DNA from 4 places in the Cellvibrio sp. KY-GH-1 genome. Region 3 is predicted to be linked to each of the others. Evidence: predicted binding sites of a transcription regulator. Region 3 holds the regulator's gene; each other region holds the start of a gene.
The links. Region 3 encodes sigma-54, which starts transcription at its own class of promoters, with help from an activator protein. Its sites were predicted from a motif close to TGGCACANNNNTTGCNNT; they were not measured.
Positions count from the first base shown of each region.

Region 1: the regulator sigma-54 is predicted to act here: its motif matches at 1,954-1,971, upstream of D0C16_RS11240 (pilin).
Region 2: the regulator sigma-54 is predicted to act here: its motif matches at 3,692-3,709, upstream of D0C16_RS05060 (alginate export family protein).
Region 4: the regulator sigma-54 is predicted to act here: its motif matches at 1,735-1,752, upstream of D0C16_RS11165 (putative urea ABC transporter substrate-binding protein).

Region 1 is NZ_CP031728.1:2,601,665-2,607,410, reverse strand. It holds gene D0C16_RS11250 (type II secretion system F family protein) at 1-20, opposite strand, end outside; gene pilB (type IV-A pilus assembly ATPase PilB) at 25-1,749, opposite strand; gene D0C16_RS11240 (pilin) at 2,026-2,517, shown strand; gene D0C16_RS11235 (hypothetical protein) at 2,671-4,554, shown strand; gene D0C16_RS11230 (GtrA family protein) at 4,554-5,048, shown strand; gene D0C16_RS11225 (NAD(P)/FAD-dependent oxidoreductase) at 5,065-5,746, shown strand, end outside.
Region 2 is NZ_CP031728.1:1,203,751-1,209,496, reverse strand. It holds gene glk (glucokinase) at 1-355, opposite strand, end outside; gene D0C16_RS05065 (exo 1,3/1,4-beta-D-glucan glucohydrolase) at 902-3,361, shown strand; gene D0C16_RS05060 (alginate export family protein) at 3,860-5,134, shown strand; gene D0C16_RS05055 (glycosyl hydrolase family 18 protein) at 5,538-5,746, shown strand, end outside.
Region 3 is NZ_CP031728.1:2,250,977-2,256,722, forward strand. It holds gene lptC (LPS export ABC transporter periplasmic protein LptC) at 1-120, shown strand, start outside; gene lptA (lipopolysaccharide transport periplasmic protein LptA) at 107-745, shown strand; gene lptB (LPS export ABC transporter ATP-binding protein) at 751-1,476, shown strand; gene D0C16_RS09755 (RNA polymerase factor sigma-54) at 1,712-3,382, shown strand; gene hpf (ribosome hibernation-promoting factor, HPF/YfiA family) at 3,489-3,779, shown strand; gene ptsN (PTS IIA-like nitrogen regulatory protein PtsN) at 3,829-4,281, shown strand; gene rapZ (RNase adapter RapZ) at 4,294-5,163, shown strand; gene D0C16_RS09775 (HPr family phosphocarrier protein) at 5,185-5,457, shown strand; gene yjgA (ribosome biogenesis factor YjgA) at 5,558-5,746, shown strand, end outside.
Region 4 is NZ_CP031728.1:2,583,107-2,588,852, forward strand. It holds gene D0C16_RS11160 (DUF1631 family protein) at 1-1,340, opposite strand, end outside; guanidine-I (ykkC/yxkD leader) riboswitch at 1,839-1,958, shown strand; gene D0C16_RS11165 (putative urea ABC transporter substrate-binding protein) at 2,027-3,103, shown strand; gene D0C16_RS11170 (ABC transporter permease) at 3,209-4,027, shown strand; gene D0C16_RS11175 (ABC transporter ATP-binding protein) at 4,097-4,873, shown strand; gene D0C16_RS11180 (urea amidolyase associated protein UAAP1) at 4,893-5,627, shown strand.

The DNA.
Region 1 (5,746 bases), 350 kb from region 3:
GTTGTAGATGCTAGTGCCATGGAATTAATCCTTGGTGACTCGGTTAGCCTCTTCAAGGCTGGTTAAACCCATTGCGACTTTACGCAATGCGGAAATTCTCAGGTTGTTAAAGCCTGCTTCTTTGGCCGCTCTTGCAATTTGTAAAGAGTTGCCGCCTTCCATTATAAGGTTGGCAATCTGTGGGGTGATGCGAACCACTTCATATACACCCACCCGGCCTTTATAACCCCCATTGCATTTTTCGCAGCCAACGGGATGAAACAACTGGAATTCTGAGCGCGGAATACTGACTTCGTCAAACCCTTCCTGCCGAAGTATCTCTTCCGGGATATCAGTGGCAGGTTTGCGACACGCGGTGCACAGACGGCGGGCAAGGCGTTGGGCGATAATCAAGCTCACCGATGTCGCCACGTTGAATGCGGGTACACCCATATTTAGCAGGCGCGTAAGCGTTTCAGGTGCCGAATTGGTGTGTAGCGTTGACAATACCAAGTGTCCAGTTTGGGCCGCCTTAATCGCGATTTCAGCTGTTTCAAGATCGCGAATCTCCCCCACCATGATAACGTCGGGGTCTTGGCGCAAGAAAGACCTGAGTGCCTCCGCGAAGGTTAAGCCAACTCTTGTGTTCATTTGCACCTGGTTAATACCTTCCAGGTTTATCTCAACCGGGTCCTCTGCCGTGGAAATGTTGACTTCAGAAGTATTGAGAATATTTAGGCCCGTATAAAGCGATACAGTTTTACCACTACCGGTGGGGCCGGTAACCAGAATCATTCCTTGCGATTGTGCCAATGCGTCCAGGTAGAGTCTTTTTTGGTCATCCTCATAACCCAATGCATCGATTCCCAGCTTTGCAGAGCTGGGGTCGAGAATACGCAGCACAATTTTTTCACCGAAGAGGGTAGGCAGGGTGTTAACCCGAAAATCTATCGCGCGAGTTTTGGAAACTTTCAGTTTTATGCGTCCATCTTGTGGTAAACGTCGCTCGGAAATATCCATTTGCGACATTACTTTTAAGCGTGCCGCCATCCTGGTCGCAAGGTTAACCGGTGGTCGCGAGACTTCATGGAGTACCCCATCTGTACGGAAGCGAATACGGTAAGTTTTCTCGTAGGGCTCGAAGTGAATGTCTGATGAACCACCTTTTATCGCGTCAAGCAATACCTTGTTAATGTACTTTACGATAGGTGCTTCATCGGCTTCGGGAGTGTCGTCACTGTTGTTCTCATCAACTGTCTGAACATCCAGCTCGTCAAGATTCTCATCGAGCGTTCCCAGTGCATCACCCAAGTTACCTTCTTGAAGGTTAAAGTATTGCTCGATCGCAGCTTTGAGTTTGTCTGCTTCTACCAGAACAGCTTCCGTGTTGATTCCAGTGTTGAACTTTATTTCATCCAGTGCGTGGATATCGGTGGGGTCTGTAACCGCTAAAAATAGCCTGTTGCCCCTTCTGGCGATTGGCAGGGTGTGATGCTTGCGAATGAGCTTTTCGTCAACCAGCTTTAGCGGTATGGATTCTTTGTTTAGCGCTGTGAGGTCAAAAACCGGTGAGCCAAATTCCTCTGCGGCGACACGAGCTATGGTGCGCGCATCCAAAATTTCTTTACTGACAAGCATATCAACAAAAGGAATGCCGTCTTTTTTTGCCTGAAGCATCGCCTTTGCGGCTATTTCGCCATCAATCAGGTTGTCTGCGACCAAGCGTCTCGCCAATCCGTTAAGCGCAGTGGAGTTTGCTGGGGTGTTCATAAGTGCATCCGAGAGAAAATTCGTTACATTCACGAGAGAATACTAGCTCATATGGTACTTAATGTATGCGCAAATATGGAATGACAAAAAATGTCACTTATTGTCCATGTTGGTTGCTTCAAGTGCCCGTTAGGCACGCTAAAAACACCCACTGCCCAGCTCTGCTGAGCAATAATCTCGGTTAAATAAAGGGATTCGAGCAGTTGGTATGCGCATTGCTTGACTTTAACTGTGTTTAACAAAACGGCTAGTCGCCCAACTTAATCGGAGTTAGTTATGAAGCAAATGCAAAAAGGTTTTACGTTGATCGAATTGATGATCGTTGTGGCGATCATTGGTATCTTGGCTGCTGTAGCTCTGCCGCAATACCAGACCTACGTAGCTAAGTCACAAGTGTCTCGCGTGATGACTGAATTGGGTTCTTTAAAAACAGTAGTGGAGACCTGTTTGCTGGAGGGGCGTGTCAATCCGGTGAATGTTGATGCGGCACCAGATGCTGACGAATGCGTTATCGGATTTGCCGGTAGTACTCTGCTTGGAGCTTCGGGATCGGATCTGGGGTCGGCTACTGGTAAGGGTGGTGTAAATATAACTATCGCTGATGACGGTACAAGTGATAGCACAATTGGCGGTGCGTTTGGCAACGGCGCTGCGGCAGCCATTGCTGAAAAAACTCTGTCGTGGACTCGCGATCCAAATGGTTCCTGGACTTGCTCTTCAAGTGTTGATGGCAAGTACGCTCCCAATGGTTGTGGTTCAGGCAGTTAATCGACTCAGTATTTCGCTGGTCAAAAAAGGCGCCTTGGGGCGCCTTTTTTTTAACTTTCTGTGCTGTTTATGTTATCAGTGTTATCTAGTAGTGTTTTTATGTGTCAGCGTCAGGGACGTATCGTCTCCATTTTTATAAGGAAGCCAGGGTTCATGTGGTTAGCGTTATTTGAGGTCAAAATCGCACGGTATTTTGCAGGAAATAGCACTGTGCATTACTCGGGGTTGTGGGCGGGTATATTTTTTTTATGGGTATTGTTTTTTCCATATGCCGGAATAATGCATGACGCGCAATTGTATACATTACAGGCGCTCTCTCATCTAGCTCCAGAGCTTTACCAAAATGATATTTTTCTGCGTTTCGGCTCGCAAGATAGCTTTACACTTTTTAGCCCAGTATATGCAGTCCTAATTGAATTATTAGGAGTTGAATCGGCCGGTGCTTTAATTACACTCGCGGGTCACTGTTTATTTTTTAGTGCTGTTTTTCTGCTTGCAAAGAGAATTTTGTCCTACAGTGTTGCGATTTTCTCTGTGGGACTGATTTTGGTGCTTTCAAGTTCCTATGGTTCGGAGCGCGTTTTTTTCTACATTGAACCTTTTGTTACCCCCCGCATGTTGTCGGAAGCATTTACTCTTTTCTTCATAGCTGCGTGGCTTGATAGGAAAAAAATAGCGGCGACGGCGCTCTTACTGGTCGCGCTATTACTTCATCCATTAATGGGCATGGCTGGCGTAATATTTGCTCTGTCAAGTATATATATGGCTCATTGGCGAAGGTTGTGTTTACTTGCCGTTGCAGTTATCGCGTTGTTGTTAATTGCAAATAATGCGCAGTTGCTAACTCGCTGGCAGTTTGATGCAGAGTGGCTGAGCATAATCGAAGATCGCAACACTTATTTATTTTTCTATTTTTGGTCAATGGATGATATTGCCAATGCATTGGTGCCGTTAATAAGTCTGATTAGTGCCTGCATTTTCGTCAGCGGCGATACCGAAAAGCGATTAGCGGTTGCAGCTGTATTTACCTGCGTTTTGGCAGTGCTTGTGCATGGCATAGGCGGTGACGTTTTGCACCTAACCCTGGTGACTCAAGGGCAGGCATGGCGCTGGTTTTGGTTAGTCACCCTGGTGGCCATTTTACTTTTGCCAAACCTAATTCTGAAGCTTTGGGAAGTAAAAGCAGAGGGTAAAACAGTTGCAATTACGCTAATCGCCGCTTGGTTAATGCGTAGCCAATTAACAGGGTTAGTGGTGGCTGTGTGGGCGTTGGTTCTCGTTCTTGCTTTGAAAAAAAATTGGGGAACTGTGCTTTTTTGGGCGTTCAGTAAATGGATGGGGATCGCGTTATTGTTTCTGCCTGTGCTGTTATTAGTCGTGGTTAGTCATTTCCATATTGGGGTCGTTACTGCGTTATTTGATGGTTCGCGGTTGCAAGATTTTTCTGGTGTTTGGCATGAATGCGCGTTGCCACTATATCTGTTTTTTGTTTGTGTATTGGTCTATGTGTCTGCTTATAAAACTGTGCATATACCTGTAATTTTTAGCTTTTTCCTTGCGGCATGCCTTGCGTTTTGGTGTTTGGGCAAAAGTTGGGTGCCAGAAAATAGAGTGGCAAAAACACAGCGTCTGGAGAGGCTCAGAGAACTTATACCCATCGGCGAGGATGTTTTTACGTTTGGCCCGCCAGCAACGATCTGGATTAGCCTTCAACGTCCTAGCTATTTATCGGGTATCCAAATGGCAGGGATCGTATTTTCTCGCGCTACCGCAGTGGAGGCCAATCGGCGTGAAAAGGCAATATTGCTCTTATGCCCCAGTACAGATATGGACTTTTGTAAACGCGAACGAAACCAATGGATACGCTCGATTAGCGATTTTACGCCATTTTGTAAGACCGCCGGCGTGAGATTTGTAATGAGTTCGTTCCCGCTTGCGGCAAAAGGTTTGATTGAAGCAAAGCTTTCGGGTAACGAGCCTTCAACGAACCTATATCAATGTGATAACAAACAAACCCATAATCTTGGAAGAATCTAATGCAGCTTCTGAAATTGATGTTAATGCCTTTTTTTACCATATTTTCAAATGAGTCGTACTTTGTTCGCCGTCTTGAATTGGTAGGCGAATTAAAATTTTTCTTGGGCAGTAAATATTACCTATTGTTGCTGCAATTTTGCCGTTATGTGTTGGTGGGCGGTGTAGCATTTGGGGCGGATTTTATCGTCTTTAACAGCGTGCTAAGTCTTGGTGGGCATTACATTTTGGCGACCTGGCTAGGTTTTTTGGTTGGCGTAACGGTAAATTATTTGATGTGTGTGTGTTGGGTGTGGCGTGGCACGCGCGCGCGTACACGGAGGGATCTTGCTATTTTTATCCTCATTGGAATTGGTGGCCTAATGTTGACATCAGTTTTGATGGTCGTATGTGTAGATCTATTAGCGTTTGATGCGCGAATGTCCAAAATTGCCATTGCGATAATGGTGCTGTTTTGGAATTTTGGTTTGCGCAAAATTTTTGTTTTCTTCAGATAGGTTTGGGTTGTATCGCATGAAAAAGGTCGCATTAATTATTGGGGCAGGGCCAGCCGGCTTGACGGCGGCGTTCGAGATGTTGGAGAAAAACAGCGGTATACATCCTATTATCTTGGAGTCCACAGATCGTATCGGTGGAATTTCCTGCACGATTAATCACAAAGGAAATCGAATAGATATTGGGGGGCACAGATTTTTCTCAAAAAGTGATGTGGTAATGGATTGGTGGGCTAAGCGCATGCCGCTTCAGTCGGCGCCATCTCAAGATGATATTCTACTGAAACGAGAAAAAGCTTGGGCGGAATCGGGCCCGGATCCGGAAAAGGAAGATCGCGTTATGCTGATTCGCCAGCGAATTTCGCGAATTTTCTACCTGCGCAAATTTTTTGATTACCCTATTTCGTTAAAGCTGGGTACCATTTTAAATCTTGGAATAGCGCGTACGATTTACGCTGGTTTTGGTTATCTTATTTCTCAAATTAAAAAGCGCCCATCCGAGGATTCACTGGAGAATTTTTTAGTCAACCGTTTCGGTGTTCCGCTTTATAGAATGTTCTTTGAAGGCTACACAGAGAAAGTGTGGGGCATGCACCCAAAGAAAATTTCTGCTGAATGGGGGGCTCAGCGTATCAAGGGATTGTCTCTATCAAAAGCCGTTTTTTCCGCATTAAAAAAAGTTTTTGGTGCTAGAGCGGATG
Region 2 (5,746 bases), 1.0 Mb from region 3:
GTACAGCGTACGCAAGAGAAGCAAAGTCATTGATTACGTGGAGGGTTTTCATCCCCAATTGGTCGCGCAGACCATCAATGGAAAATTTCCAGTTCAGGTTGGTCATGGCGGCCTGTCCGTTTTCAATAGGGCCAGCGATGGCGAGGCACGCGTGTGCTGGAATATCAATGCCAAACTCCGTACAACAGGCCTTGATCATAGTTGCCATGTCTGCGTAATTTGCACATTTCAGGGTGATTTGGCGTTCAGCTGTGTAGTTGATCTTGCCGCGTGCGCGATTTTTTTCCGCGTCGAATTCGACCAGACCAAAACGGCCATTGGTGCCGCCGATATCTGCAACCAGTAACAGGCTCATGTGACTCCTCAACTTCTCTTATAAAGAAGATCAAATAGTTATGGATGGTGTGTTTGTAGTAATGGTTAGGTGCGGGAGGATACCACTAATCCCAAAAGGCGGAAAATCACTTTAATGACTCGCATTCACTTCTTTTTGGTCGCACCAGTCCTTGTTTTCCATCAAGTTTTATTAATTTTGGTGCCATATGGTGTGATTTATGAGACGATTTTACTCGAATCATGCTGGGCGCTTTGCCGTCATTGACAGCGCTGTCAATAAGTAGTAGTTTGCGCCAGCCAAAAAGCGCCCGGTTACTCGTTTTCCGGTATGAATAAGAGATGTATTCGGTCAATACCGCTCAACGATGAGCGTCCCCAGCTTGCCAGGCTAGATCGCATTATGCGCGGTTTAATGTGCAGGTTTTCTCAAGGATTCTGCGGCTTTCATTTTCAAGTTGATTAATAGTGCTCATAAATGGAAAGCACCTATGCTTAGGGTTATGCCTTACAAGCGTGGGTAAATCTGATTAATGTTTTTTAGCCAAAACCTGTGGAGGTTGCAAACGTGCAGTGGCCTAGTATCACCAGCAAGCTGAAGAAAGATCCGGCGCTCGAAGCAAAAATTGAAGATTTGCTCGTGCAAATGAGTCTGGAAGAGAAGATCGGCCAACTGATTCAACCCGAAATCCGTCATCTTACCGCCGCCGATGTTAAGGAGTACCACATAGGTTCGGTACTTAATGGGGGAGGTTCTGTTCCCAATGGAAACCGCTATTCCAAAGCGGCGGACTGGCTGGCAATTGCTGATGCTTACTACACCGCGTCTATGGATGATAGCGATGGCAAGTTGGCAATCCCGATTATGTGGGGCACTGACGCTGTGCATGGCGTGGGTAATATTGTTGGTGCGACGCTGTTTCCCCACAACATTGCCTTGGGCGCAGCACGCAACCCTGAATTGATTAAGGAAATTGGCCGCATTACTGCCACTGAAATTGCTGTTACCGGGCTTGATTGGGATTTTTCACCCACCGTTGCGGTAGCGCGCGATGATCGTTGGGGGCGCACCTATGAGTCCTGGTCAGAGAGTCCTGATTTGGTTCGCGACTATGCCGGCCAAATGGTTGAAGGCTTACAAGGTGACGCTACTGGCAAAGAGTTTCTGTCGAAATACAAAGTCATTTCTACGGCAAAACATTTTATCGCAGATGGAGGTACTTTGAACGGTATCGATCGCGGTAACTGTATTGATGATGAAGAAAGCCTGTGCCGTATTCATGCGGCGGGATATTACAGCGCAATCGAAAATGGTGTGCAGACCGTAATGGCTTCTTTTAATAGTTGGCAAGGCGAGCATATGCACGGTCATCGCTATTTGTTAACGGATGTATTGAAGGAGCAAATGGGTTTTGATGGTCTTGTGGTTGGTGATTGGAATGGTCATGGCTTCGTAGCCGGAGCTACGCCTTTAAACTGCCCGCAGGCGTTAAACGCCGGTTTGGATATCTACATGGTTCCAGATCCTGAGTGGAAACAGTTGTATCGCAACACCTTGGCTCAAGCGCAAGACGGTACTATCCCGATGAGTCGCGTTGATGATGCGGTGCGTCGCGTATTGCGGGTGAAACTGCGTGCAAACCTTTGGGAAAAGGGGCTACCTTCTTCACGCCCATTGGCTGGCCGCGATGATTTATTGGGGGCAGTAGAGCATCGCGCTGTTGCTCGTCAGGCTGTGCGTGAATCCGTTGTTTTGTTAAAAAATAAAAATAATTTATTACCCCTGTCGCCCAAGGCAAAAATTCTTGTTGCAGGCGATGGCGCGGACAATATTAGTAAGCAAACCGGTGGTTGGTCGATTAACTGGCAGGGCACTGGTAATACGATGGCTGATTTTCCCGGCGCAACTACCTTGTGGATGGGGATTGAATCAGCAGTGTCAGCGGCTGGCGGCTCAGCACAATTAAGTGTGGACGGTTCGTACACTGAAAAACCTGATGTGGCAATCGTCATTTTTGGTGAAGATCCCTATGCTGAAATGCAGGGCGATATTCAACATCAATTGCTTAAGGCGGGCGACACTGCCGATTTACAGTTGCTGCAAAAATTAAAGGGCGATGGGATTCCTGTTGTTGCGTTATTCATAACTGGTCGCCCTATGTGGATTAACCGAGAGCTCAACGCGTCCGATGCTTTTGCGGTTATCTGGCAGCCGGGAACTGAAGGTGCTGGTATTGCTGACGTTATTTTTAAAGCTACCGATGGTTCGATAAATTTTCCGGTAAAAGGTCAGTTATCGTTTTCATGGCCCAAGCGTCCTGACCAAGGTCCCTTAAATGTTGGTGATAAAGATTATGACCCTTTGTTTGCCTATGGCTTTGGTTTGAAATACGGCGATAAAGATACCTTGAGCGATAGCCTTTCAGAAGAGGGCATTAGTTTTGAGGCGACCTCACACGTACTGGAATTATTCAATCGTCGTCCTCTGGGAATTTATGGGATTATTCTGGAGGGTAAAAATAATGATCGTGCAGCGCTCAATGGCAATATCGCGAGCGTATCGACACTGACTGTGACCTGTGTGGATCGCGATGTTCAAGAGGATGCTCGTCGCGCACTCTGGAATGGCGATGGGGAAGGTTTGGTGGCTATCTCGACGCCTAATCGTCAAGTGTTAAGCGATTATTATGAGTCTGATTCAGCATTGGTATTCGATATCAAAGTGGATGCCGCACCCGAGGCTCAGGCGTGGGTACGCATTGGTTGTGGCCCATCTTGCTATTCGCAAGTGGAGATTACCAAAGAGTTGACTGCGATAACCGGTAAAGGTTGGAAAACCCTGTCAGTGGATTTAAAAGATTACCCGGATGCCGGAACTGACTTCGGTTTGAAACGCACGCCGCAAGAGTTGTTTGCCTTGATTCTGGAGCCATTTACCTTGGTGGCCAATGGCAAGCTGGATGCTACTTTTTCGCAGGTCCGTATTGAGAAGGGCTTGGCAAAAGGTATTGGTGTGCAAATCGTGTAACCGTATTAGCTTTTTTTCTTGAAGGGCCATTTGCGCAAGCAAATGGCCTTTTTTGTGTGCGTAAGCCCCCCTCCGAAGAACTGCTGCTGAAAAATAATTGCTGCGCCTGCCTTCTTATAGTGCATTGCAAAAAAAAGCTGTGCATTTCTTTGCATTTAATTTGTGCGTGTTTTTTTGTGTGTTTGTTTGCAAATGACGCATGAGTCATTCGTCCATCACCACAAGTGTGCAACTCCAAAAAATGCTTAAAATCACGCAATAAAATTCCAGAAATTATATCTCCTTGATTAATAATGAATTATTCCTTAAAAAAAACCTGAAAAAAACGATTGGCATAAGCCTTGCTCAACTGGAATTAAGTCACACACCTGTTGTGCCAGTGATTTCAATAAATGTTTTTTTAGTGCATGACAAAACGTAGTTTCCAAGACCTGTTTACGTTGATGGTGTTGATGTTTAAACCACACACATTTATGCAAAAAAATTGGAGAAGGCTCTATGAAAAAAAATACACTTTATCTTTTTGTGGCTGCGGCGAGTTCGCTGGTGTGCGCGGCTCCAGGTGTTTCTGCAAAAACTTTTACTGAGTCTATGCAACAGGGTAGTGTGGTTAAAATAAATTTTCGTACTCGCTTTGAAGATGTGACAGAAGATTATTATGCGGTGGATCCAGTGACGAAAGTGCTGGGTAAAAAAGGCGAGAGAGAAGCGGATGCCTGGACTACTCGCTCACGCATTTCCTATCAGTCAGGCGCTTGGAATGGATTCGGTTTTACGGGTGAGATGGATAACATTAGTGAGATGACAAATGATGTTGACTATCGTACATCTGCGCATAGTTCAGATCCGTTGAATGGACAAAGCAAAACTGTTGCTGTAATTGCAGACCCTGTTGGTACTGAGGTTAATCAAGCGTTTATTTCCTACACCAATTTCAACAATCAGGTGAAATACGGTCGTCAACGTTTAGTGCTGGATAACTCACGTTTTATCGGCAACGTAGGTTGGAGACAGAACGAACAAACGTATGATGGTCTATCTTGGACCAATAAAACAATTCGCTACACCAATTTTACCTACGCGTACATCAAGAATGTAAATCGCGTGTTTGGTGAAGATAATCCCGCGTTAGGCGATTTGCATATGGATAGCCATGTACTCAACGCCAGTTACACTGGATTAGATGCCGGTAAACTGATTGGTTATGCTTATTTGCTGGATGTGAATGACCCAATTGCACAACTTGGTTTAACGAGTGATACCTTTGGTGTTCGTTGGCAAGGAACCGTAGGTGAGTCCTTTTTGTATAACCTTGAATATGCAAAGCAGCAAGACGCTGGCGCTGCGAAAATGTTTGAAGCAGATTACACCTTGGCTGAGGCAACGTATAACGTAAGTCGTTTCAGTTTTACCTTGGGTTATGAATTGTTGGGGTCCGATGATGGCAAATATGGTTTTGCTACACCACTGGCAACACTGCATGCGTTTCAAGGTTGGGCGGATAAATTTCTGGCAACACCTGCTGCTGGTTTGGAAGATACTTATTTGAACGTGGGTGTTACCGTGGCAGGTGCGCAAGCAGTTGTGAGCTACCACAAGTATGATTCTGATGCGGGCAGTATCGATTTCGGTGACGAAATAGATTTAAGTCTGAGCAAAAAGTTTGGTGCAGTGGTGTGGACTGCAAAATATGCCCAATACTCAATGGGCGATACTAATGCCAGCTTCACGGATACTACGAAATTTTGGTTAATGGCTGATTGGAACTTCTAATAAGAATATTAGATATCCATGTGGCTCTTTAGAAAAAGCGCCAAGGCAACACTGTAAAAAAGAATGGTTGTAAGAAGGAGGCAGTAACATATTGGGTTTCGATATTGAACTTCAATAATGTTAGCTGCTTCCTTTTTCTTCGGATTATTGCTTGCAATGCATAAAAGATATACATATGCTCTGCGCCAGTGTTTGTCCTGATGTATGTTTGTCCTCCCGCCTGTACCAGATACCCCTGTGCTAGTCGTTGTATTGATGTAACGGGTTTTTTGTACCTGCAAATGACAACGTTGACAATCGCAACCAGGTGAATGTTGCAATTAGCCAGCGACGGTGAGAGAGCCAGCTGTATTCGCCTGTTCAACTTCCAAAACCAACGATAATGAAAGGATAGGTAACTTTGATGAAGAAAATAATCCCACTGGGGGCGCTGCTTGGCGTTTCCCTGTTATCAACAGAAGCATTCGCTGTAAATTGCACTGGCTTACCGCAATGGAATAGCGCCAGTACTTACACTCAGGGAAATAAAGTTCAGCATTTGAATCGCGGTTATACCGCGAATTACTGGACTCAAGGCAACAACCCGACAACATCCTCCGGTCAGTGGCAACA
Region 3 (5,746 bases):
AAAGCTGTTAAGATGCGCAGCGCGAAAGGCCAGATAGACGCTCTAGGTATGGATGCCGACCTGGTGCAAAGTCGGCTTCAGTTAAAGTCCCAGGTTAAGGCTGTTTATGACCCTCGTTAAAAAATTCTTACGCGCTACGCGCTATTTTGTTGCTCTCAGCTTGCTTGCCTGTGCCTGCCAGTCATTTGCGCTACCCAGCGATAAAAACGAAACCATTCGCGGCTCTGCAGAAAAACTTACCGTTGACCAAAAAAACGGAATTGCAACCTACACCGGTTCAGTGATCATTCAGCAGGGAACATTGGTTATCACTGCTGACTCGATCGTGATTCACACCAACGCCGATAACGATGTAGAAAAAATGGTGGCTCAGGGCGTTCCCGCCCGCTTCCAGCAACAGCCGGAAAAAGATCAGGGGTTGGTAACCGCCGCCGCCAAACAAATTACCTATACCCCTGACAATCAGCGCTTATTGCTGATTGAAGACGCTTCCGTTGAACAAAACGGCGCGGTTATGAAAGGGCCCCGAATTGACTACGATCTGGTGAAAGAGGTTATGAAGGCCGCTGGTGGCAACAGCAGTATCGATGGCAATGCCGAGCGGATTGAGATTGTGATCCCACCCAAAGGTGCCAAAGGTGACGCCGTTGAGATCAAAAAGCTCGACGAGCAAGCACCTGCGCCAGCCAGCGCACCCACTGAAACCAGTAGCGCTGCCGCTCCATCAACCAGCTCACAAAATTAATGCCTATGTCCCGTTTGCATGCTCGCCATCTCGCCAAAAGCTACAAGAAACGCAAAGTGGTTATTGATGTTTCTATTACCGTGGAAAGCGGGCACATTGTCGGCCTACTAGGGCCAAACGGCGCCGGCAAAACCACCTGTTTTTATATGATCGCCGGCTTGGTGCCCGCCGATAATGGCACCGTACTGATCGACGAACGCGATATCACCAACTTGCCAATTCATGGCCGCGCCCGCGCTGGCATTGGCTATTTGCCGCAAGAAGCCTCGATTTTCCGCAAACTGAGCGTAGCCGATAACATCATGGCAATTCTTGAAACTCGCCAGGATATGAACGCCGCCCAACGCAAGGAAAAACTGGAGTCATTGCTCAATGAATTCCACATTACCCATATCCGTGACAGTTTGGGCATGGCCCTGTCAGGCGGTGAACGCCGCCGGGTTGAAATTGCTCGCGCCCTGGCAACGGATCCCAAATTTATCCTACTTGATGAACCCTTTGCCGGCGTTGACCCTATTTCGGTAAACGACATCAAAGAAATTGTTCGCCACCTGAAAGATCGCGGCATAGGCGTTCTCATTACCGACCACAACGTACGTGAAACACTGGATATCTGCGAAACCGCCTATATTGTCAGCGAAGGCCATATTATCGCCGAGGGTGATGCCGATACCGTGCTGAGTAATAGCAAGGTACGCGAAGTCTATCTGGGCGAGAACTTCCGCCTCTAATTAAATTACCGCCGACACATCACCATTCAACTCAAAGACCCGTTGGGTATTACCTATTTACCCAGCTGATCCTAGTGACAAACAACTTGACAAGTAACATTATTTATTTATTAGGCATAGAGATTGCTTACGGTTGTTGCTTGCGGCGCAAACCCTGACTAAACTCCGCTTATCTGTTGTTTTCATCCTGCGCTTTGATAACGCTTCTGCGCCATAAGGGTTTGTCTACCTCACAATGAAACAATCGCTCCAGCTCAAACTCGGTCAACAGCTGACCATGACTCCCCAGCTGCAACAGGCTATCCGCCTCTTGCAGCTTTCCACTCTGGATTTACAACAGGAAATCCAGGAAGCACTCGAATCCAATCCAATGCTTGAAGTGGAAGAAGGTTTTGATTCCCCCAGCCAAACTTCAGATTACGAAGGCAGTGAGCTGGACGCTACCGACTACAATCGCCAGCAGGAAATCGCCGCCGACACTAACGGGGATGACACCACCGATTTCAGCGGTACCGAAAATTACACCGCCAATAGTGATAGTTATCAGGAAACCAGCAATTATTCCGAAGGCGACAACTTTAGCGATGGCGATAGCTTCGGCGATGGTGAGAGTTTTGGTGAAAGTGAATCTTTTGGTGATGCCGATGTATATGGCGAAGGTGAAAACTTTAGTGCCGACAATGGCGACTGGAGTGAAGCGATCCCCAGCGACTTGCCAGTAGACACTAGCTGGGACGATGTATATCAGGCATCTTCATCCAGCAGCTCGAGCAATTACGATAATGAAGACAACGATTTTGAAAGTCGTCGTGCAGCAACTGATTCTTTGTATGATCACTTGATGTGGCAACTTAATCTTACACCGATGTCTGACCGTGACCGTATCCTGGCGATGGCTATCATCGATGCAGTAGAACCCAGCGGCATGCTTTCAATCACGCTCGAAGAAATTTTCGAAGGCATGCGCGATGAATTTGAAGAGCTCGAGCTGGATGAAGTCGTTGCTGTTCAACACCGCCTGCAACAATTCGACCCTTGCGGAGTGTGCAGCCAAAATCTGTCTGAATGTTTATTGGTGCAACTACAACAGTTCGACCCCAAGACACCCTTTCTCGACTCTGCCAAATTAATCGCAAAACAATATTTACCTGTGCTTGGCAGCCGCGACTATCGCCAGTTAATGCGGCGCACCAAACTAAAAGAAGCTGAATTGAGCCAAGCGGTCGCATTGATTCAAAGCTTGAATCCGCGCCCGGGCGATATGATTGCCAGTGGCGATACAGAATATGTAGTACCCGATGTCTTTGTAGAAAAGCGCGATGGTCGCTGGTTAGTTGAGCTGAATCCAGAAATTGCACCGCGTCTTCGTATCAATGCCGATTATGCATCCATGGTGAAACGTGCTGATTCCAGCAGCGACAATACGTTTCTGAAAGATAATTTGCAGGAAGCGCGCTGGTTTTTGAAAAGCCTGCAAAGCCGCAATGAAACCCTGTTAAAAGTCGCCAGCTGTATTGTCGAGAAACAACGCGGGTTCCTTGATTACGGGCCAGAGGCAATGAAGCCCTTAGTGTTGCACGATATTGCCGAAATTGTGGAAATGCATGAGTCCACCATTTCGCGCGTAACCACGCAAAAATATATGCACACTCCGCAAGGCATCTTCGAGCTGAAATATTTTTTCTCCAGCCATGTAAGCACCGACAGCGGCGGCGAATGTTCATCAACAGCGATTCGCGCCATTATCAAAAAACTGGTAAATGCCGAGAATCCTAAAAAGCCGTTAAGTGACAGTAAAATTACCGATCTACTCGCTGAACAAGGAATTCAGGTGGCGCGTCGCACTATTGCCAAGTACCGTGAATCGCTGAATATTCCACCGTCAAATGAGCGCAAAACGATTTAATTTTTATACAGGAAACTGGATAGGGATGTTGCATGCAGAACAAACACTGCATTGATTTTATTGATCGACTGGCACCCTTGGCCAGCCAAACTATGAGGAAGCACCTATGCAAATAAATATCAGTGGCCATCACCTCGAAGTCACGGACTCATTAAGAGATTATGTCACCAGTAAAATTGAACGCCTGAGCAATCATCACGACCGCATCACTACAACACACGTAATTCTCTCCGTAGACAAACTGATTCAAAAAGCAGAAGCGACCATTCATGTAAGCGGCAAAGATATCCATGCCGATTCAACCCACGAAGATCTTTACGCGGCGATTGATGCCCTGGCAGACAAGCTGGATCGTCAATTAATTAAACACAAAGAAAAAATGCGCAGTCATCGTTAATTGAATGATTTCAGCGCGCAACCGAGGATGCCAAGGCATCAGTTGAGTTATGCAAATCGAATCACTTATCAGCGCCAGCCGCACCCTGTGCGGCGTAGAAGGCGGCAGCAAAAAACGTGCACTGGAATTGCTGGCCAATGCCATTGCGCAAGATATTCCAGCAATTGATGCCGATGAACTTTTTCGGCGCCTTATAGGGCGCGAGCGCCTGGGCTCTACCGGAATTGGCCACGGTGTCGCCATTCCCCACTGCCGCGTGGAAAATTGCACCGGTACAGTAGGCGCGTTGATTACCTTGGCAGAACCAATCGATTTTGACGCCATAGATTCACAACCAGTGGATATTCTCTTTGCGATGCTGGTGCCAGAAGATGCTCATGATGAGCATCTGCAAACCCTGGCTACTCTGGCAGGCGCATTGAATAATCCGGAATACCGCCAGCGGCTGCGCAAGGCGGAGAGCGATCAAGCGCTCTACCAGGCAGCTATCGCGGCACTCTAGAGGCACAGCCTTATGCATCTGGTTATTGTCAGCGGCCTTTCAGGCTCGGGAAAAAGTACCGCACTCCACGTACTCGAGGATGTGGGTTTTAACTGCATTGATAACCTGCCTGTCAGCCTGCTCCCGGCGTTGGTTGCCCAAATCCAGATCCATAAGGACGATAAGCAAAAGTTTGCGATTGGCATAGATGTACGCAATGCCTGGCAAGATTTAGCGATTTTCCCGCAGATGATCAACACTCTGAAGGATGCGCACCTGCCATTTCGCACCCTGTTTCTCGACTCCCAACCGGCCGTATTGATTCAGCGCTTTAGCGAAACGCGTCGCAAACACCCGCTGTCTGACAAACACACCAGCCTGGAAGAAGCCATCACCGCCGAACAGCATCTGCTGGAACCCATTCGCGATACTGCAGACCAGGTAATCGACACCAGCCACCTGAACCTGCATGAATTGCGCGACCTGGTAAAAGAGCGCGTGGTTGGGCGCAGCGAATCCACCATGGCGATACTGTTTGAATCCTTTGGGTTCAAACACGGTGTACCTGTGAATGCCGACTTGGTATTTGATGCGCGCTGCCTGCCAAACCCACACTGGAAGCCGAATCTGCGCCCACAAACAGGCAAAGATCAGGACGTGATTGACTTCCTGGAGGAACAGGTAACTGTTAAGGAGATGTACGACGATATTGAGCACTACCTAACGCGCTGGCTGCCGCGCTACCAAGCAAACAACCGCAGCTATATCACCATTGCCATAGGCTGTACTGGTGGACAACACCGGTCGGTTTATTTAGCAGAGCGTTTGCAAAAGCACTTTGACCAAAGTTTTAGCGATGTACAAGTGCGTCACCGCGATATTAACAAACACAAAAAACACTGATTTCACATACAGAAACTGGCAATGCACACAGACATTCTCGACATCATTAACAAACGCGGACTTCATGCCCGCGCCGCTGCCAAGCTCGCCACCCTGGCCAACCAATTTACGGCCAAAATTCTGGTGCGAGTCGGTGAAGGCAACTGGGCGGATGCGAAAAGCGTCATGTCACTGATGTTGTTAGCGGCAAGCTGCGGCACCGCCCTACAGATCAGCATTGAGGGAGATGACGCTGAAGCGGCTCTTAACGCCATTCGCGCCCTGATCGCCGATCGCTTTGAAGAAGGCGAATAAATCGCCTATTGTTTACTCTATAGCCAGCACAATGGTTGTCCTTAAGCGGCAACTGCACTAAGCTGCGCGCCCTTTTACTGTTTCAGCCAACGGCACCACCATGGTTTACAACTACGACGATATTAATCCCGACGATTACATCCTGAGCAAATCCCAAGTTAAGCGCGATATGCATGCGCTGCAGGCGCTGGGAGAAAGCTTCATCGCTATGAATGAAAAGCAGCTGGCTCAGCTCCCCTTGAGCGAAGACCTGCTGGAAGCCATTTATCTCGCCCGCAAAATGCCACTG
Region 4 (5,746 bases), 330 kb from region 3:
AAGAAAGGGGTGTGCAGATAACTGAGCAACGCTTTCACCGAATCGGGTAAGTGATCGTCGGACAACATGTATTCAAACAACATACCGACCAAATCTATGGTCTGCATATCGCCCGCTTCCACAGCACCGTTTTCACTTTCGCTGGCGATTTTCTCCATCATAGTGCGGCCCACATCAGCCACACTTTGCATTTGAATCGCCACTGGGCCAGTCTCATGATTGGCCAATGCTTGCTGCGTATAATTTAAGGCCTGGGTTTGCATATGCTCCAGCACGCCCACCAACTGCGGCTGGGAATACACCTGCAAACTCGCCGGCAAAACCGGAGCACCTGCAGCAACTTGCGCCCCCGCACCCGGAACTGACTGCGGATGCAACACCTGGGTTGCCTGCACAGCAGGTAACTGCTGAGTTACATGGACCTGCAACAATCGAATTGCATTGAGCAAACTGGTTTGGTATTGAATATCGTTGGGGTTCAGCGAACCGCTCAGTAATTTATCGCTCGCGCGGCGATGATGTTGCTGTGCTTCCTCTTCAGTTTGTTGCTCGGCCGGAGTCACCACAGTATCAAGGGGATCATCTGCGACCACTTCCTCGCGCTTGGCAGCACCCGTAGCCTTTTCCTGATTATTCTGGACAAAGCGCAAATTGGGTAACAGGTTTTGACGAACCAGATAATCATTTAATTCCAGATAAAGTTCATCTAGCAAACCGACAACGTCTTGATCAAAAAGCTTGTAACCTATGATCTTGGTTTTAACATCCACATCCAGATTCGCGAGCAACTTGCGCAACGCCTCACAAAATTGCACCGGGCTGACCGGATTGCTACGCTCATCAATTTTTTCACCGTCATTGAGTAACGCGAGGCGCTGTTGAAAAGCCCACAAGTGATCGGCAAAAAAATTATCTGCGCGATGGGTAATAGAGGTAATTGCGATGGTTTCTTCCAGGTCTGAATGCTCTACCAAGGATAGGATATCGCCGCTAAAACGTTCCTCACCCGTTAGTGTGTTCAATGATTTGTTTTTGAATTTTACGAATCCATTTGCCAGATGCTGGCAAAACTCCTGCTCTGCCGCTTGCTGAACGGCGGACAGCAGGTTTTGTATTTCATAGAGGGCAATTTGCTCTTTGTTAGATTTGGCCTGCTCCGCAATTTCCAAAACCTGTTTGCACCACTGCCGCCAAAAATTGGGAAAAACCCGATAAGCAAAGCCGCGCGTAAGATCGCGACAATGTTTTAAATGTTGGATAACCAATTGCTCTGACATAGCGACTGATGTGTAAGTCGACGTTTTTTGAGTATCAGAGCCCGGTAAGCCTGAGTTGCGCATAGTTATTCCGTGTTTTTCCATGATGGTCATGTTTCCCTAGCCCAGAAGCTCCCAACTTTTATCATTTGTTGCTTCGAAGAACTGAGCCTGCAAAACCTGGAGACGCGTGAGTGAGTCTTAATTAGGTTGTCCTGTGCGCCAATCTTATCAGCTTGGAAAAATAGTTCCACACACAAACGCACTTGATTAAAAATAGCACGATATTCTTGTAACTGCCTGATGTGTCGATAAAAATTACATTTTATAAGGATATCAGCACCACAATTAGTTACAAAAGAACTGCACCAAAACAAATCACCCTGCACCACCATGACAACCCATATTGGTGCATGACAAATAATCCAGCATATCTCCCAAGATACAAATACCTTTAAAAATCAGTCCGTTAACACATTGGCACCCATATTGCGAAGGCTACTATTGTAATAACTGATCCGCACTCTGGGTGGTTTTGGCTATTCGACAAACTGTTCTACACAATTTGTTAACCACAATTTGTAAATAGAGAGCTAGGGTTCCGGTTGCAGAATTGTTCTGCGATGTCTGGTCCGAGAGCTTTCGACCTCAGGCTGGATATCAGCGACAGGGGTTACACGGCGGGATAAAAGCCCGGGAGATTGTTGGCCTAACCGCCAGAGTGCTCCCTATTAAAAAAGCCGCTGTCACCATACCCTTGGAGGTTGCTCATGTTGCACCACGCTCGCCTCACCAAAAGCCGACTGACCAAAACATTAGTCGCTCTGTCGTTGTTATTTTCCACTGCGCTAACCTCCGCTGCCGAACCGTTTAAAGTCTGCTGGTCCATTTACGTGGGCTGGATGCCCTGGGGCTATGCCGACGAACAGAAAATCATGGACAAGTGGGCAAAAAAATACGGCATTGAGGTCGAAATCGTTCAAATCAACGATTACGTTGAGTCGATTAACCAATACACCGCCGGTCAGTTTGATGGTTGTGTGATGACCAATATGGACGCTCTCACCATTCCCGCCGCCGGCGGGGTAGATTCCACCGCATTGATTGTGGGCGACTTCTCCAACGGGAATGACGGCGTAGTACTCAAAGGCGCCAACAAAACCCTGAAGGACATCAAAGGCCAAAGCGTCAACCTGGTAGAGCTGAGCGTGTCTCACTACCTGCTGGCACGCGCGCTTGAATCTGTGGGCATGAAAGAAGCAGACGTGAAAGTAGTTAATACCTCCGATGCCGACATGGTCGCGGTTTACGGCACTAAAGACGTCACCGCCGTCACTACCTGGAACCCATTGTTGAGCGAAATCCTCACCCAGCCCAACAGCACCAAAGTATTCGATTCCTCCAAAATCCCCGGCGAAATTATGGATTTGATGGTGGTAAACACCAAAACCCTCAAAGCCAATCCGGCGCTGGGCAAAGCTCTCGTCGGCGCTTGGTATGAAATTATGGGAGTGATGAGCGGAGCAGATAAAGCCGCCGCGACCGCAAAAACTGCCATGGCGACCGCCTCAGGCACCGACCTTGCTGGTTTCGAATCCCAACTGGCCAGCACCAAGATGTTCTACACCCCCGCCTCCGCACTCGATCTGGTGAACAGCGACGAGCTGTTAAAAACCATGCAAAAAGTCGCCGAGTTTTCTCTTGATCACGGCCTACTGGGGGAAGGCGCACCGGACGCAAAATATATCGGCGTAGAAGGCCCCAAAGGCGTCTATGGTGATAAGAAGAACGTGAAACTGCGCTTCGATACCACTTACATGCAAATGGCTGCCGATAAAAAACTTTAACACGGCACCTCGCCCTGCCTCGCCAGAGCATCGGCGCGAGGTGGGGTGACCTTAGCCTTTAACATTAAGTAAAAAAGTTTTCCCACTACTTAGCTTTACCACCTTATGAAAAGACTAATAAATCTTACACCCTCTAAACCCACGCGCTTACTGCTTGGGCTTATACCTTTCATCGCCATTTTTTTTGTCTATTTAATAGCGTCTGATGCACGCCTGGCTGAAAACGCTACCGACAAACTCCTGCCCAGTTTTGCGCAAATGGGCGATGCGATTCATTCGCTGGCCTTTGAACCGAGTAAACGCAGCGGTGAATATTTATTTTGGCAGGATACTTTCAGCAGTCTCTACCGTTTAACCATGGGCATTTTTATCGCCGCCGTGCTCGGCTTTACTATAGGTCTACTCACCGGAGCTATTCCTTCAATTCATTCACCAGTAGCGCCGCTGCTAACGATTATTTCCCTGGTGCCGCCCATGGCCCTACTACCGATTTTATTTATTGTGTTCGGTTTGGGCGAGCTCTCCAAAGTTGCCCTAATCGTAATAGGTGTTGCGCCCTTTATTGCGCGCGATATTCAGCGCTGCGCGCAGGAAATTCCGCAAGAACAATTAGTCAAAGCGCAAACGCTGGGCGCCTCTACCTGGCAAATTTTAGTCCGCGTATTAATTCCGCAATTATTGCCCCGACTGATTAATGCAGTGCGCCTGTCGCTGGGCGCGGGCTGGTTATTTTTAATTGCCGCTGAAGCCATCGCCTCAACCGACGGCTTGGGCTACCGCATATTTTTAGTGCGCCGCTATATGTCTATGGATGTGATTTTGCCCTACGTGGCCTGGATCACCCTCTTGGCATTTTTGGTGGACTGGCTACTCGCCAAGATCAGTCGGTTTTGCTTCCCCTGGCATTACCCTAACGCGAATTAATGGACGGAAACTGCTATGACAATTCTTCCGTTCGATAAAAAAATTCTTGAACAGAAACGAGCTAAAGCCATGCCATTAATCAAGGCAAAAAATCTGTGGAAAAAATACGGCGATAACGTGGTGCTGGAACGCATGAACGTGAGCGTCAACGCCGGTGAATTTATCACCATGGTCGGCACCTCCGGCTGCGGCAAAAGTACCTTTTTGAAAATGCTGCTGGGGATGGAATCACCCAGCTCCGGTGAATTATTACTGGAAGGCAAACCTATTCCGGACGAGCCGGATCAATCGCGCGGCATAGTCTTTCAACAATACTCGGTATTTCCCCATCTGACCGTATTGCAAAACGTGATAATCGCGCGGGAATTTGAACACTCGCCCTTGCTGGGAAAATTATTCGGCAGCCGCAAACGCAAGGTGGTCGAGGAAGCCAAAGCACTGCTGGAATCCGTAGGCTTAAGTCATGCGATTAATCGCTATCCACACGAATTATCTGGCGGCATGAAACAGCGCTTGGCCATTGCCCAGGCGCTAATTCGTCAACCGCGTATTTTATTACTGGATGAACCCTTTGGCGCCCTGGACCCGGGCATTCGCGCCGACATGCATCAATTGATTTTAAAGCTCTGGCGCGAGCACCAGTTAACTGTGTTTATGGTGACTCACGATTTAAGTGAAGGTTTTTATCTCGGCACCCGCCTCTGGGTATTCGACAAATTACGCCGCGACAATCAAGCGCCCAACGCCTATGGCGCCAGCATCACTTACGACCTACCGGTTACCCGCCGCAGCAGCGAACTTCCCAGTGAATTGCAAACACTGACTAAAGAACCACTGGAACTTTAATTTTTTCGGATCGATCACCATGAGCAAGATGTTGTACACCACCACCCTTCCCGGCAACGGCCACTGGTCGCTGGAATTGCGACGCGGCAGCCTGATGAAAATCACCGACATCGAAGGCGGTGCTAACCTCGGCATGCTGTTTTACAACCCGCGCAATTTATTGGAGCGCTACAACGCCCCCGACACACTCAAATGCCAACACACGTTTAAATTGCAGCGTGGCAATTGTTTGTATTCCGATATGGGACGAATTTTCGCTTCCATCATAGAAGACTACTCTGCCAATGGCGCAGGCAATTGGCACGATACCCTATGCGGCAATAGCAACGCACAGATAGTGGCGGGCCGCTGGGGCCAGCGCGATTATCAAACCGATCGCAATCAATGGCTACAAAATGGTTATGACGCCTTTCTGGTAGAGCTGGCCAAATACGGTATGGGGCGCGCCGACATGGCCGCTAACATCAATTGGTTTAGCAAAGTCGTTGCCGATGACAGCGGCAATATTTCGCTGGATACCCAAAATCAAGCGGCGGGCAACAGCGTCACCTTGCGCTTTGAAATGGACACTCTGGTGGTGATGCACGCTTGCCCCCATCCATTGAGCTCCGCTGAAAAATACCCGTTTAAATCCGTACAGATTGAATTGGGCGAAGCAGACCCCGTCACCGACGATGATTTCTGCAAAAACTTCCGCCCGGAAAACCAGCGCGGATTTCACAACAACCAACTCTATTATTTGGCTGTCCAATAAAAAGCAGCTAAAAAACGTCGGCGGAGCTATCCGGGATAATATTTTTCACGACTGTCGGAGACAAGGAAGTCGACGACGAGCCTCCAAGGATTGATTCACGGCGTGTCGTGAAAAATACT